One region of the Arthrobacter sp. W4I7 genome, then DNA from elsewhere that is predicted to be linked to it. Evidence: riboswitches for the same ligand, from Rfam matches in the RefSeq annotation. Region 1 holds a riboswitch; the other holds the start of a gene.
The links. Region 1 has a riboswitch for S-adenosylmethionine ahead of QF047_RS13790 (bifunctional o-acetylhomoserine/o-acetylserine sulfhydrylase). Riboswitches for the same ligand answer to the same signal wherever they lie in the genome.

Region 1 (7,586 bases):
CCATGCGGATGTACCGGAAGTCCGTGGCCCGCAGGAACCACGAGCAGAGCTTTTCGGGACGCTACCCGGACCAGTTCCCGGGCGGCGGCATGTACCCCGGTTCCAACGGCCCGCAGAGCAACCAGCCCCGGGACGGTTTCACCCAGCAGGACTACTTCGGTGGCGGATTCCGGCAGCTTGACCAGCCCCAGCCCCTCCCGGGCTCGCCGCTGCCGCCCGTTCAGCCGGTCCCGCCGATGGACCAGCAGTTCCCGCCCTACGGGCAGCCGACGTTTGGCCAGCCCGGCTACGGACAGCCCGGTTACGGACAGCACGGACAGCCCCTGCCCGGCCAGCCCGAAGAAGCCCCGCAGCAGCCCGCGGCCCCGGCCACTCCCCCTCCGCCGTCGGCCCCGCAGGGCTACCGCGCGCGCAAGCTTGCGGAACTGGACCAGAAGTACAGCAACGGCGAGCTCTCCATGGAGGATTACATGGCCCGCCGCAGCGAGATCATGAACGGCTAGGAAGCAGCCAGGCCAGGAACCAGCCAGGCCAGGCAGCGGTCAGACCAGCCCGCCGTCAGACCAGGAAACCTGTCCGGAGCTGGTTTCCCAGCTGGCCTATTTCCGTGAGGAATCCGTCGTGACCGATGGGCGCCTCGATGAAGTGGACGTCCACGTCTCCGGGGAGGGCCCGGGCCAGCTCCAAGGACTGGGACGGGAAGTAGAGCCGGTCCGAATCCACGGCGGCTACGAAGAACCGCGCATCGGCACGGGACAGGGTTTGCTCGAGGGGTCCTCGGCCACGGCAGATGTCGTGGCTCATCAGCGCTTCGGTGATGGCGATGTAGCTGTTGGCGTCGAAGCGCTGGACCAGCTTGGTGCCCTGATGGTCCAGGTAGCTCTCCACCTGGTAGCGCCCGCGCGCCGCGAGCTGCCCGCCCTGGAAGGGCGATTCGGGGGCCTGCGGTGCCCGGCCGAAGCGTCCGTCCAGTTCCAGCGGCGAACGGTACGTGATGTGGGCAATGCGCCGGGCCAGGGCCAGGCCATCCTCCGGCAATGGCCCGCCGTAGTAGTCACCGCCGTTGAAGTTAGCGTCCTGGCGGATGGCGAGAGTCTGTGCCTGGGCGAAGGCGATCTGCTCGGCGGTACTCGCGGCCCCCACGGAAATCACGGCACAGCGCTGCACTCGTTCCGGATATGTCACCGCCCATTCCAGCGCACGTGCGCCGCCCATCGAGCCGCCCAGTACGGCAAACCAGCTGCTGATGCCCAGCTGGTCCGCCAGCCGGGCCTCCGCCTCGCTGGTGTCCCGGAGGGTCACCAGCGGGAACCGGGAGCCCCAGGGTTTGCCGTCAGGTGCGGGCGACGACGGCCCGGTGGACCCGTAGCAGCCGCCCACAATGTTGATTGAGACGACGAAGAACTGGTCGGTGTCCACGGGCGCACCCGGTCCCGCGAGCTGTTCCCACCAACCGGGCTCATCCGTGTCGCCCCTTGTCACGTGGGTGCTGCCGGTGAGCGCGTGCTCGATCAGGACTGCATTGCTGCCGTCCTCATTCAGCGTGCCCCAGGTCTCGTAGGCCAGGGTGACATCCGGCAGGTATCCGCCGGCTTCCAGCTTGAGTCCCCCGATGGAGGCATAGCGGACAATCCCATGCTCGGGAACAGTGGTACGGGTGACGGTAACCGTCATGGCAAGACCTCTTCTACGCGCTTGCCTGCCGTCGTCTGACCGGCAGGCCAGGTCTTCACCCGGGGCACCCCACCGCGGTAGGAGGGTTGCCGGCCAGCAAGCCGGGGCTGTCACTGGCACTCATGACCTGCATCGAGTGTACGAAACAGCCCCGGCCTCCCGCCAAGAGTGTGACTGGTTGTGACTTCCCGGCTTGTCGCCGCTGGTGGCCGTCTGGATCAGGGCGCCTGCCCGCGGATCAAGCGCCGCTGGCCTCCTTGGCCGCCCTGAAACCGGCTTCGAGGTCCGCCAGGATGTCATCGATGTGTTCGATTCCCACCGAAAGTCGCACCAGTCCGGGGGTCACGCCGGCAATTTCCTGCTGCTCCGGGGAGAGCTGGCTGTGCGTGGTCGACGCCGGATGGATCACCAGGGAGCGGACGTCACCGATGTTTGCCACGTGGGAGTGCAGCTCCAGGGCGTCCACGAAGCGCTTCCCGGCCTCGGCCCCGCCGGCCAGGTTGAACGACACGATGGCGCCGGTACCCTTCGGGCCGTACTTGCGGCCGCGCTCGTACCAGGGGCTGGAGGGCAGCCCGGCGTAGGCGACGGATTCGACGTCGTCCCTTCCTTCCAGCCACCGGGCAACGTCCACGGCGTTAGCCACGTGCCGTTCCACCCGCAGGCTCAGCGTCTCCAGTCCCTGGGCAATCAGGAAGGCGTTGAACGGCGACACCGCAGAACCGAGGTCGCGCAGCAACTGGACCCGGGCCTTGAGGATGTAGGACAGGTTGGCGCCCAGCGCTCCGTCGGCGCCGAGGTCGCGGGCGTACACCAGCCCGTTGTAGGTGGGGTCCGGGGTGTTGAAACCGGGGAACTTCTGCGGGTCCTTGCCGAAGTCGAACTTTCCGGAGTCCACGATCACGCCGGCGATGGCAGCACCGTGGCCGCCCAGGTATTTGGTGGCCGAGTGCACCACGATGTCTGCGCCCCATTCCAGCGGCCGGATCAAGTACGGGGTGGACAGGGTGTTGTCCACGACCAGGGGCACGCCGGCGTCATGGGCAACCTGGGACACTCCTTCGATGTCCAGGACGTCCTGCCGCGGGTTGGAAACCACCTCGCCGAAGAAGAGCTTGGTGTTGGGCTGGACGGCGTCACGCCACTGGTCCAGGTTGTCCGGGTCTGCCACAAAAGTGACCGAGATGCCGAACTTCTTCAGGGTGTGGGCGAAGAGGTTGTAGGTGCCGCCGTAGAGGCTGGGGCTGGCCACGATGTGGTCCCCCGCCTCGGCGATGTTCAGGATGGCAAACGTCTCTGCGGCCTGCCCGGAGCTGAGCAGCAAGGCCCCCAGGCCGCCTTCAAGGCTGGCGATCCGCTGTTCCACGGCTTCCTGGGTGGGGTTGCCGATCCTGGTGTAGATGGGAGCCAGCTCGGCAAGTGCGAAGCGGTTGGCAGCACTTTCCGCGCTCGGGAACACAAAGGACGTGGTCTGGTAGATGGGGAGGGCGCGGGCGCCGGTGGCGCTGTCCGGCTCCTGCCCAACATGGATCTGGCGGGTTTCGAAGGACCATCCGTTGGACAATTCAAGGCTCCTTTGACATGGGCCCGGGCATGCTCGAAGCATGCGGGCCGCGCTTGCCATCCGGCCCTTGCCGGACAGCCAGGTCCTCACCCGGGGCACCCCACCGCGGTTGGAGGGTTGCCGGCCAGCGAGCCGGGGCTTGATGCTGGCACTCATGACCTGAGCCCAGTGTAGGAACACGCACCCGGCGCCGGACAGGATTGTGACGAACATGGTCCAGAAGATTTCCGCGGGCGCCGTTTTGCGGGGGTTAACAAACGAAGATCCCCAGTAAGGGTAACCTTAGCTGAGAGCCCGATCACAAAGTGCCAAGATGATGGCATGCGCATGGATCACGTCTCTTACGCCTGTGAACACGATGGCCTGGCGGCCACTACCGAACGAATTTCCTCTGCCCTCGGCGTTGAGGCAGTGAAGGGTGGGGTACACCCCCGGTTCGGCACCCGCAACATGATTATCCCGCTCGCCGGCCACAAGTACCTTGAAGTCGTGGAGGTCCTGGACCACCCTGCTTCAGACAAGGCCCCCTTCGGACAGGCTGTGCGTGCGCGGTCTGCTGCGGGCGGCGGCTGGATGGGCTGGTGCGTCGAAGTGGACGACCTCGCCCCGTTCGAGGAGCGGCTCGGACGCTCCGCGGTGAACGGCAACCGCAAGTTTCCGGACGGCCGCGAACTCGTCTGGCAGCAGATTGGCATCCTCGGCCTGATCGCCGACCCCCAGGTCCCCTACATGCTCAAGTGGGAGGGCGATCCGTCCCTGCACCCGTCCAATGCCTACGAGAGCAACGTCAAGATGAGCTGCCTGACCATTGCCGGCTCGGCGGCACGCGTCACCGAGTGGCTGGGCGAGCCCGTGGAGAAGCCGCTCGAGGATGTGGCCGTCGATTGGGTGGCTCCGCACGGAACGCCCGGCATCCTGTCCGTCACCTTCGAAACCTCCACCGGAGCCGTCACCATCTAACCCTCCTTACGATGCCCGGGCACTGGCGCCCGGGCATCGCAGTGGTGTGCCCGGTTTCGGCCTGGGCGCCTGATCTTCCAAACTTCGGCCGCCATCAGCTTGTGACAACGGCGTCACCTGCCGATGGCGGCCGAATCCATTTCTGCCTTTAAGCTCACGCAACTTCTGCTGTACACCTCGCTCGCGGAGCCCGACAAATTGTCGTAACCCCTTGTCATGATGGGTTTATGGGGAAAGCGGCGGTGGCTAAGGCGTTTGAGGACATCAAGGCCGCTCTTGCTGTGCTCAATGCCGAGGTGGACGGCTGGGGTTCGGAGCCATTCTCGGTTGCTGATCCCCTGGCCGGACTGGCTGATGGGTGCCTGGACATTCTTGCCGGAGCGCGGGTGGTGGAGGCCGGGTTCGCGGGTTTGAAGGCGCGGGCTGCGGTGACGTATGCGGATACCGCCCAGGCCATAGCGCCGGACGCGCCGGTACAGGCGCTTGAAATGGCTGTCGCCGCGGAAATCGGCTGCCTCCTGGCCCTCGGTTCCCGGGCAGCGGGTGCGTTCCTGGCCGCATCGCACACCCTGTGCAAGGAGTTGCCGCCCACCCTTTCGGCGTTGCAGTCCGGGACGATTACCTGGCAGCACGCCCTGGCCATGGTTGATGAAACGGCCAGCCTTGACCCCGCCGGTGCGGCGGCCCTGGAAGCCCACTTCCTTGACCAGGAGGTACCGAAGCCGGCCAACGCGGCAACCATCGGGGAGATGCCGGCGTACCGGTTCAAAGCTAAGGCCAGGACTTGGCGGGAACGCCATCACGCCGAATCCATCGAGAAGCGCCACGCCAGGGGTGTGGCAGACCGGCGGGTGGAATACCGGCCGGATCGGGACGGCATGGCCTGGCTCTCGGCCTACCTGCCTGCCCAGCATGCCTTGGCGGGCTGGAACCGGCTCACGGCCATCGCACGGGGGATGCAGGGACCGGACGAGCCCCGTACCCTGGCCCAATTGAAGGCCGATAATTTCTCCACAGCGATTCTCAGCAGCGGCAACACTTCGGTAGGTGCCGATGAAAGTGTCGGTGGTGGCGACAGCGCCGGGGTCGTCGCAGGAACGGGTGGCCCGTCGTCGTCGATCCGGGCGCAGGTGCTGGTCACCGTTCCGGTTTTCTCCCTGATGGGCCTGACCGACGAGCCGGCAATGCTGGACGGCCACGGCCCCATTCCACCGTCGATGGCACGTCAACTCGTCGCCGACGGGGCCGCTTCGTTTTACCGGGTCCTGGTGGACCCGAGGGACGGGGCGCCACTGGAGATCGGCCGGACAAAGTACCGGATCAGCCAGGCCATGCGGAACTGGCTTAGGTTGCGGGATGGCAAATGCCCCTTTCCAGGATGCAGCAACAATTCGCTCGACAACGAAGCCGACCACATCCTCGCCTGGCATCAAGGCGGCACTACCGGGATATCGAATCTGGGACAGCCCTGCCCCAAACATCACCGGCTACGGCATACCAGCGGCTGGAAACCCACCCCCGCCACCAAAACCGCACCACCCGGCTGGACCTCACCCACCGGACGGCACTACAAAAGCGAACACCAGGACTGGGAACCACCACACTGGCCAAACCAGCGGCAGGCGGTGTCCGGGGACCCACCCGATTTTGTCTACATCGGGATCTCTCCAGGAGAAGAATGCCTGGAGGGGTTCCTGCACGCCCCACCCGCCTGACCAACCACCTATGGTGGCTGAACTTGGGGAGCGAAACCGACCACGGGGTCAGTGAAGGCTCACAACATCGGAGGGATCGCCGTCGCACCGCACCTTGCTGCGCCAGCTTGGCTGCCTCAGCCCAGTCCGACTGCCTTGCCGAAGAGGCTGAAGCCAACGAACGCGACGATGTCCAGCAGGGCGTGGGCAATCACCAGGGGCATCACCCGTCGCGTCCTGGTATACAGCCAGGCGAAGACGACCCCCATCACCGCGTTCCCGATGAAGGGCCCGAAGCCCTGGTAAAGGTGGTAGCTGCCGCGCAGCAGCGAGCTCACCGCGATGGCCAGCGGCACGCTCCAGCCAAACTTTCCGAACCGGTTCAGCAGGTAGCCCACCACGATGACTTCCTCCACCACGGCATGGCGGATCGCGGACAGGATCAGCACCGGCACTGTCCACCAGTAGGCGTCCAACGCACTGGGAATGATGGCGGTGGTGATGCCCAGCGCCCGGCCCGCCGCATAGAGGCCCAGGGACGGGATACCGATCACCGCCGCCAGCCCCAGCCCCTGGAGCAGGTCCCGGCCCGGGCGTGCAAAGTTAAACCCGAGTTTTCGGAAAGCAGAAGCCGAATGGCCGCCGTCGCCCGCCGCCGCCTGCCGCTGGTCGGTGAGGAAGTAGATCACCAGCAGCACCGGCACCAGCGCGAAGATGATGTCCAGCAACTGGTAGGTCAGGTCGAAATACTCGCGGGTACTCTGTGAGCGGTTGAGTGTGGAGGTGCCTTCCGCCAGCGGCGCCCGGGTCATCTTGTCCAGGAGCTGCACCACGGAGTAGACGGCAGACTGCCCCAGCGACAAACCCAGGACTATCCAGACTTCGATCCGCAAACGACGGCGGGAGGGAACCAGCATGTACCCATCTTGCCTGCTGTTTCTGGATCCGCGCTGATTGCGCCCGGGTGCCCCGGCCCGCCGTGCCCAAGGGACGTGTTACAGCTCGGAAGCGTCAGCTGCCGGCAACAATCACTTCGGTGCCGTTGGCCTCAAACGCGGCCTTGTCCTTGGCGGAGATGCCCGCATCAGTGATCAGCCGGGTGAAGTTGTACCCGTCCATGGTGGCAAAAGCGCGCACCCCTACTTTGGAGGAGTCGGCCAGCACGTAGGAGACACGCGCCCTGCTGGCCAGCAGGGCGTTGACCGAGGCTTCGCCCTCACCCGTGTTGGTCGGCCCTACCTCGGGATCGATGCCGTTGACCCCGATAAACGCGATGTCCAGCACCACCTTCTGCATGATGATGTCCGTGTAAGGGCCCACCAGCTCGTAGGACCGCGGATTCAGGATGCCGCCGGTGACCATGACCTTGATGTTGGGCCGCACGGCCAACTGCCCGGCGATGTTGATGGCGTTGGTGACTACCGTCAGGGTGGGCTGGTTGGACGGGGCGTTCAGGTCCTCGCGGGTGGCCAGGATCTGCGCCAGCACCGTGCTGGTGGTGCCGCCGCAAAGGCCAATGACGGCGCCCGGAGCAATGAGAGCGGAAGCGGCCTGCGCAATCTGCTGCTTGGCCTCGGCGTGGTCGTCCCGGTTGTACCGGCCGGGCAGGTCGTAGGCCAGCGCCCCTGTGGTCGCTCCGCCCCGGGTCCTGGTGAGCAGCCGGCGTTTGGCCAGGCTGTCCAGGTCGCGCCGGG
Region 2 (7,586 bases), 920 kb from region 1:
CTTGGTGACGAAGTAGTCCGTGAAGCCGTTGACCCGGGAGGCGTGGCGGGCCAGGACGGCGTCGTACCAGCCGCAGCGGCGCGGCCGGCCGGTGTTGACGCCGAACTCGCCGCCGGTCTTCTGCAGGTACACGCCCATTTCGTCGAACAGCTCCGTGGGGAACGGGCCGGCACCGACGCGCGTGGTGTACGCCTTGATGATGCCGATGGAGCGGGAAATGCGGGTGGGGCCAATGCCGGATCCCACCGAGGCGCCGCCGGCCGTGGGGTTGGAGGAGGTGACGAACGGGTAGGTGCCGTGGTCAACGTCCAGGAACGTGGCCTGGCCGCCTTCCATGAGCACTACCTTGCCCTCATCCAGGGCGGTGTTCAGGACCAGGGTGCTGTCGATGACCAGCGGGCGGAGCCGCTCGGCGAAGGACAGGAAGTACTCCACGATTTCGTCCACCACCACACCGCGGCGGTTGTAGATCTTGACCAGGAGCTCGTTCTTCTGCCGCAGCGAGCCTTCCACCTTCTGGCGCAGGATCGACTCGTCAAAGACGTCCTGGACGCGGATGCCCAGGCGGGCCACCTTGTCCATGTAGGCCGGGCCGATGCCGCGGCCGGTGGTGCCGATGGCGCGGCTGCCGAGGAAGCGCTCCGTCACCTTGTCCAGCACCTGGTGGTAAGGCGCCACGAGGTGGGCGTTGGCCGAGACGCGAAGCTTTGAGGTGTCGGCGCCGCGGGCCTGGAGGCCGTCGATCTCCTGGAAGAGTGCCTCGAGGTTGACCACGCAGCCGTTGCCGATGATGGGTACCGCATTGGGGCTGAGGATGCCTGCCGGAAGCAGCTTGAGTTCGTATTTTTCACCGCCTACGACGACGGTGTGCCCGGCGTTGTTGCCGCCGTTGGGCTTGACGACGTAATCAACGCGGCCGCCCAGCAGGTCGGTCGCCTTGCCTTTTCCTTCGTCGCCCCATTGGGCTCCTACGATCACAATTGCTGGCATGGGATCCTCCCCCATTCGTTCGGGCTGTCCGGGCCGGCTACTTCGTGGCTGGCCTGGTTCAGCGCCGTTCATGAGAATGCCCCGAATGGACCGGCCTTCGCTGGTCCGCGGGGCAGCACAGCGATGCAAGAGTTCCGGGGCTCTTACCACCCAAGTTTAGCGGATGAGGGACTTTGTCCACTCGTTGGGCCGCCGCGGTCCTTCTTGCAGGGTAAAGCACCCATGCCGGGGGACCGCGGCGGACTGTCAGCGGTTACTACTCGTCCTCAGCTTCCTCGCCCGGGCGGGAGGTCTGGGTGGCGAGGCTGTCCCAGAAGGAGGTGTCGGCGTCGGCAATTGATCCGTCAGCGATGGCTTCGGCCGTGGCCGTCAGGGTGGTCACTGTCTGCTTGATCAGGTACCCGTTGCTCCGGAGCCCCAGGGCATATCCGTCCAGGTAGTGGTCCGACATGCCCCGCATCTCAAACAGCAGGGTTGCGATGCCGTATTCCACCGCGATGCCGTTGCGGCTGATGGTTTCGGCGCTGCCGCCCACGTACTTGCCCAGGTGGCCCCAGCCGGTGGAGTCGACGTTGTGGAACACCACCGCGCCCAGCTGCTTGGACTTCTCCACAACTGCAGGATCGGCGTACGGGGTGGTGGGGTAGAGGATGGAGCCGGAGACGAGTTCTCCGTCACGTTGGCTGCGGGTGCCCTGGTGGTGCAGGTCGATCATGTAGTCGATCCGGTACTTGCGCATCACGTTGTTATGGAGCGCCTGGGTTTCCGGCTGGACTTTGTCCACGTGGTCACGGTTGAGGTCCACCTCTTCGGCGTTGTACCGGGTCATGTTGCGGCCGCCCTTGGCCTGGTAGTCCGCCAGGGAGAAGTTCACGTCACCCATGGCCCCGTCCGCATTCAGCATGGGAACGATAAGGATGTTGACGCCGTCCAGGACATCCCCTGACTTGCCGGTGCCAAGGTGCTTGACGAATTCCAGGGCACCCTCGGTAGTCAGCTGTTCGTTGCCGTGCTGCTGCGTCAGGTAAAGGATGGTGGGTTTGGCCGGGTCCGAGATGTACTTGACCAGGTGGATGTCGCGGCCCTTCACCGTCTGCCCGATGACCTCCAGCTCCATGGCCGGCTGGCGGGTGTCCTGGTCTTTGAGGAAGGAGACCATCTCGTCGTAGGTGGCCAGCTTCGATGTGGTGATCTGGCCATTGCCGTCGTAGTTGGGGCCTTCGCCTACGGCCATCGCCGGCGCGGGCGCCGCCACTGCTGCCAGCGCCAGGGCTCCGGAAACGGCAAGGGTCCTGAAAGTTGCCAGGGCTTTTCTCACGGTGCGTTACCTCTTTCGAGTGCATTGGGGTGCGTTCAGGCCGCCATGTCCCCCATTGCGGCCTGTGACAAGAGCCAACCAAGCTAAACGAGACCTGTCAATGGATATAACAGGAACTTGCATGCAGTTATAGCGATTTGGAAAGCAGGCGCCACGCCTGCTTTCCGCCGAAACAATCCGAACCGGATTTGCTCCCGGGAAAGTCTTGGAATTAAGTGAGAGTGAACCATCCGGAGCGGCCGAGAGACCTGGATCGTTGACGCCGCAGCAACCCCGCTAAGTGCAGGTACCCCCTGCCGCGAAGGTGCTACTGCCAGGACCGATGGAAAGGAATTCCAGTGTCCCTGAACACAGACCACATCCGCGTCACCCATGCAGGGTCTTTGCCTCGCACCCCTGAACTCATAGCAGCCAACGCCGCCAAGGAGCAGGAGGGCATCACCCCTCGGTTCCTTGACCTGCTGGAAGCATCAGTGGCGGACGTGGTGCAGCGCCAGAAGGACTTGGGCATCGATATCGCCAATGACGGCGAATATGGGCACGCGATGTCCAGCTCGGTTGACTACGGGGCTTGGTGGAACTACTCCTTCTCCCGGCTTGGTGGCCTCGAAGCGACGGACGTGGACCGTTGGGCTGATACCCAGATACGCCGATCCTCCCCCGGGAACATTGTCCTGACTTCCTTCCCGGACCGTCGTGACCGGCAGAAGTTCAACGATGCCTACAATGACCCGTCCGCCGGCATCCTGGCCCACCGCAAGAGCGTTTCCCAGCCCAAGATTGCCGGGCCCCTCACCTACACCGGGCACGGCCTGGTGGCCTCCGACGTCAAGAACCTGAAGAGCGGGCTGGCCGCCGCGGGACTGTCCGAGGGCTTTGTGGCCTCGCTCTCCCCCGGGTCCTGTGCACGGGTTGCCAATGAGTACTACAAGACCGACGAGGAACTGCTGTACGCCTGTGCCGACGCCATGCGCGAGGAATACAAGGCCATTATCGATGCCGGACTCACGGTCCAGCTCGATGATCCTTCACTCGCCTAAAGCTGGGACCAGATCAACCCTGAGCCGGCTCTTGATGACTACCTGAAGTTCATCCAGCTGCGCGTGGAGGCCACCAACTGGGCGCTGCGTGACCTGCCCCAGGAACAGATCCGGCTGCACGTCTGCTGGGGATCCTGGCACGGCCCGCACACCACGGATATTCCCTTCGCGGACATCATCGGGTCCGTACTGCAGATTAATGCCGGCGGCTACTCCTTTGAGGCCGCCAATGTCCGGCACGAACACGAATGGCGCGTCTGGGAAGACGCCGGGCTCCCTGAGGGCAAGGTCATCATTCCCGGCGTGGTCTCACACGCCACCAATGTGGTGGAGCACCCGGACCTGGTGGCGGATCGGATCGTCCGCTTCGCAGAGGTGGTGGGCCGGGAGAACGTCATCGCGTCCACCGACTGCGGCCTGGGCGGCAGGGTGCACCCGCAGATCGCATTCGCCAAGCTGGAAGCACTGGGCGAGGGTGCCCGCCGGGCCACCAAGCGCCTCTGGTAGGCCATAACAGCGCGTCGGACCCCCGCCGGTCCCGGGCACCCTTTTCAGCCGGGTGCACGGGACCGGCGTTTCGTTTCCCGGGGCTTGCTAAACTGGGAAAGGCCGACCAGGAATCGGCCCACCCCATTTCAACCACCTCGGATGTGTTGCGCCACAGTGCGCCCATTTTCGCGGTGGCGCAACACCAATCCCCGCAGGAGACCCAGCCCTACATGACCGCCCTGGCACCCGAATCATTCCATGAGCAGCTTCTGAGCCGCCGCTACGAACCCAATGTTGCCGCCGTCAACGAACTGTGCGATTCCCTGCAGGAGGCCAAGCCCGGCACGGCAGTACCCTACGTTGACCCGATGCACGACGTCGACGAGTGCCGCATCATCAGCCTGTACTCGAACATCGGCGAGGCCGACAAGTCCGGTTTCATCACGGCCGGGGACGCTGACGCCGCAACGCGGATGCTCGGTATCCAGTGGAAGCTGGGGCTTCGGCCGGAGTTCGTGATGCCGTGGAACGTCCACCCGTGGCATATCCCCGGGGAGCCGAACGGAAAGTTCACCCCGGATCAGGTGTCCGCCGGCCTGAAGCCGCTGCTCAAATTCCTGGCCCTGGTCCCCCGCGCTTCAGTGATCGTAGCGCACGGCACAGAGGCCAACCGCCTGGCGAACCTGCTGCTGAAGACCGAAGTTCCGCTGCTCTGGCGCCGCGGCCTGAAGACCTACAAAGTGCGATCCCTCAGCGGCCGCGCCTTCGCCGGTTCACCCGCCCGCCAGGAGGAATACCTCGAGGCCATGCGTGTGGCCTACGCCGACGCCATGGCGCGCACAGGGCTCCAGAAGGCATAGCCACAGGGTGATTGAGTTCGCGATCTCCGGTGATTGAGCTTGTCGAAATCCAGGTTTCGACAAGCCCAACCACCAGAACTCAATCCAACGCCACTTAGGGAACGACGGCGGGCGGTCACCTTTTCGAAAAGGTGACCGCCCGCCGTCGTCCTCTTTGCTACTTTGCTTCGATGGCGGCTTTCGCCGCAGGGTCGGAGTCGTTCAGGAATTTCTCGATCCGCTCCGGCTCCTCGGCCTCACCGATGGCTGCGGATGCCCGGCCAAGGGAATACAGCGCCCGCAGGAAGCCGCGGTTGGGCTCGTGCTCCCAGGGAATGGGCCCCACGCCGCGCCAGCCGTTGCGGCGCAGCGAGTCCAGCCCGCGGTGATAGCCCACACGGGAGTAGGCGTAGGAATCGATGGTGCGTCCCTCGGCCCAGGCCTCCTCGGCAAGAACAGCCCACAGCAATGAGGACGTCGGGTGCTTCGCCACGAGGTCCAGGGCTTCCTGGCCCGCTTCCAGCTGCTGGTTGACCTCGGTCTCGGCAGGCAGGAGCGTGGGCTCGGGGCCCATCAGGTTACGGCGGAACTCGTCGGACATTCCTAGAAGGTCTTTCCGGCTGAACCGAGCTGCTTGGTGGCCTCGACCACCCGGGCAGCCAGTCCTGCTTCCGCGGATGCGCCCCAGACGCGGGGATCGTAGGTCTTTTTGTTGCCCACTTCGCCGTCGACCTTGAGCACGCCGTCGTAGTTGCGGAACATGTGATCCGCCACTGGACGCGTGTAGGCGTACTGGGTGTCGGTGTCGATGTTCATCTTGATGGTGCCGTAGGAGACGGCGTCCGCGATTTCCTGGTCGGAGGAGCCGGAGCCGCCGTGGAACACGAGGTCGAACGGGCTGTCCTTGCCGATCTTGGCGCCAACCTGGGCCTGGATGTCCTTGAGGATCTCCGGGCGGAGCTTCACGCCGCCGGGCTTGTAGACGCCGTGGACGTTGCCGAAGGTCAGCGCGGTGATGTAGCGGCCGTTCTCGCCGGAGCCGAGGGCATCGATGGTGGCCAGGGCGTCCTCAACGGTGGTGTACAGCTTGTCGTTGATGGCGTTCTCCACGCCGTCCTCTTCGCCGCCCACGGTGCCGATTTCGACCTCGAGGATCATCTTGGCAGCAGCGGTGCGCTCCAGCAGTTCGCGGGCGATGCGCAGGTTTTCCTGCAGGGTTTCGGCGGAGCCGTCCCACATGTGGGAGTTGAACAGCGGGTTGCGTCCGGCTTTGACCTCGGCCTCGGAAGCAGCCAGCAGCGGCAGGACGAAGCCGTCCAGCTTGTCTTTGGGGCAGTGGTCCGTGTGCAGCGCGATGTTGACGTTGTAGTTCTTGGCCACCTCGCGGGCGAAGGCCGCGAAGCCCAGCGAACCGGCAACCATGTCCTTGGTGGAGGCACCGGACCAGTAGGCCGCACCGCCGGTGGAGACCTGGACGATGCCGTCGGACTCAGCTTCGGCGAAGCCGCGGAGGGCGGCGTTCAGCGTCTGCGAGGACGTCACGTTCACGGCCGGGAATGCGAAGCCGCCCGCCTTTGCGCGGTCGATCATCTCGGAGTAGATCTCTGGGGTTGCAATGGGCATGCTGACTCCTATGCTGAGGTTCGTCTGTGGGCTGGTAACCCTGGAGTACCGCTTACGGCTAGCACCATCCTAGTCATTTCCGGACGAGCGGAGTGTTTCGGGTCACCGGACGGTAATACTGGCGCGGGATGGCTTTTCAGGGCAATTTGCCCCCGCAGTGCCTTCAAATGCCATCCCGCGGGGCTAGACGTGCTGGTGGAAGACGTGCCGGCGGACCCAGGCGTGCATGGCGATGGCCGCGGCCGAGGCTGCGTTGATGGACCGGGTGGAGCCGAACTGTTCGATGGACAGGGTGGCCACGGCGGCCTCGTGCACCTCGGGGGTCAAACCGGGGCCTTCCTGGCCGAACACCAGCACGCAGTCCCGCGGCAGTTCGTAGGTTTCCAGCGGCACCGAGTCGGGGAAGATGTCGATCCCGATGATCGCCAGCCCCTCCCCCTGCGCCCACGCCACGAAGTCGTCAACGGTGGGGTGGTGGCGGACGTGCTGGTAGCGGTCGGTGACCATGGCACCCCGCCGGTTCCACCGCCGTCGGCCAATGATGTGCACCTCCTTGGCCAGGAAGGCGTTCGCGGTGCGCACCACCGTGCCGATGTTGAGGTCGTGCTGCCAGTTTTCGATGGCGACGTGGAAGTTATGCCGCCGGGAGTCCAGCTCAGCCACGATCGCCTCGTGCTTCCAGTAGCGGTACTTGTCCAGCACGTTGCGCCGGTCGCCGTCCGCCAGGAGGTCAGGGTCCCAGTGGTCGCCTTCAGGCAGTTCGCCTTCCCAGGGCCCGACGCCGACCTCCGCCTTTTCGGGGGCGGCCTCCTCCGGCAGTGCTTCCCCGGGCAACGGGAGCGGTTCGGACGTCATACCGGGCGTTTGGTTCACCCCTCAACACTAGACTGGACCTTTCGGGCTTTCATCACCGGCGGAGGTAGGCATGGCAGAAGCGGACAAGGTTGTAGGCAACCCGGCGGTATACCGCAGCGGCCAGGAGATCGAGTGCTGGCTGACGGACATGGACGGGGTCCTGGTCCACGAGAACCAGGCGGTGCCGGGCGCCGCGGAACTCCTCCAGCGGTGGGTGGACACGTCCAAGCGCTTCCTGGTCCTTACCAACAATTCCATCTTCACCCCGCGCGACCTCGCCGCGAGGCTGAAGGCTTCGGGGCTGGCGGTCCCGGAAGAAAACATCTGGACCTCCGCGTTGGCCACCGCCCAGTTCCTCAAGGACCAAGTGGAAGGTTCCGGATCCGGCAACCGCGCCTACACCATCGGTGAGGCAGGGCTGACGACGGCGCT

Region 2: it holds a riboswitch for S-adenosylmethionine, as region 1 does, so the genes downstream of both, QF047_RS17765 (cobalamin-independent methionine synthase II family protein) here and QF047_RS13790 (bifunctional o-acetylhomoserine/o-acetylserine sulfhydrylase) in region 1, are expected to answer to the same signal.

Annotation. Positions count from the first base shown of each region.
Region 1 covers NZ_JAUSXU010000001.1:3,011,147-3,018,732, forward strand. The annotation lists gene QF047_RS13780 (hypothetical protein) at 1-503, shown strand, start outside; gene QF047_RS13785 (homoserine O-acetyltransferase) at 559-1,674, opposite strand; SAM riboswitch class IV at 1,687-1,802, opposite strand; gene QF047_RS13790 (bifunctional o-acetylhomoserine/o-acetylserine sulfhydrylase) at 1,913-3,238, opposite strand; SAM riboswitch class IV at 3,283-3,398, opposite strand; gene QF047_RS13795 (VOC family protein) at 3,560-4,198, shown strand; gene QF047_RS13800 (HNH endonuclease signature motif containing protein) at 4,426-5,913, shown strand; gene QF047_RS13805 (CPBP family intramembrane glutamic endopeptidase) at 6,030-6,809, opposite strand; gene QF047_RS13810 (DeoR/GlpR family DNA-binding transcription regulator) at 6,904-7,586, opposite strand, start outside.
Region 2 covers NZ_JAUSXU010000001.1:3,934,548-3,942,133, forward strand. The annotation lists gene QF047_RS17755 (adenylosuccinate synthase) at 1-990, opposite strand, end outside; gene QF047_RS17760 (M14 family zinc carboxypeptidase) at 1,247-2,308, opposite strand; SAM riboswitch class I at 2,532-2,637, shown strand; partial or broken gene QF047_RS17765 (cobalamin-independent methionine synthase II family protein) at 2,647-3,855, shown strand; gene QF047_RS17770 (uracil-DNA glycosylase) at 4,068-4,697, shown strand; gene QF047_RS17775 (DUF3151 domain-containing protein) at 4,855-5,277, opposite strand; gene fbaA (class II fructose-bisphosphate aldolase) at 5,280-6,299, opposite strand; gene QF047_RS17785 (TrmH family RNA methyltransferase) at 6,483-7,154, opposite strand; gene QF047_RS17790 (HAD-IIA family hydrolase) at 7,225-7,586, shown strand, end outside.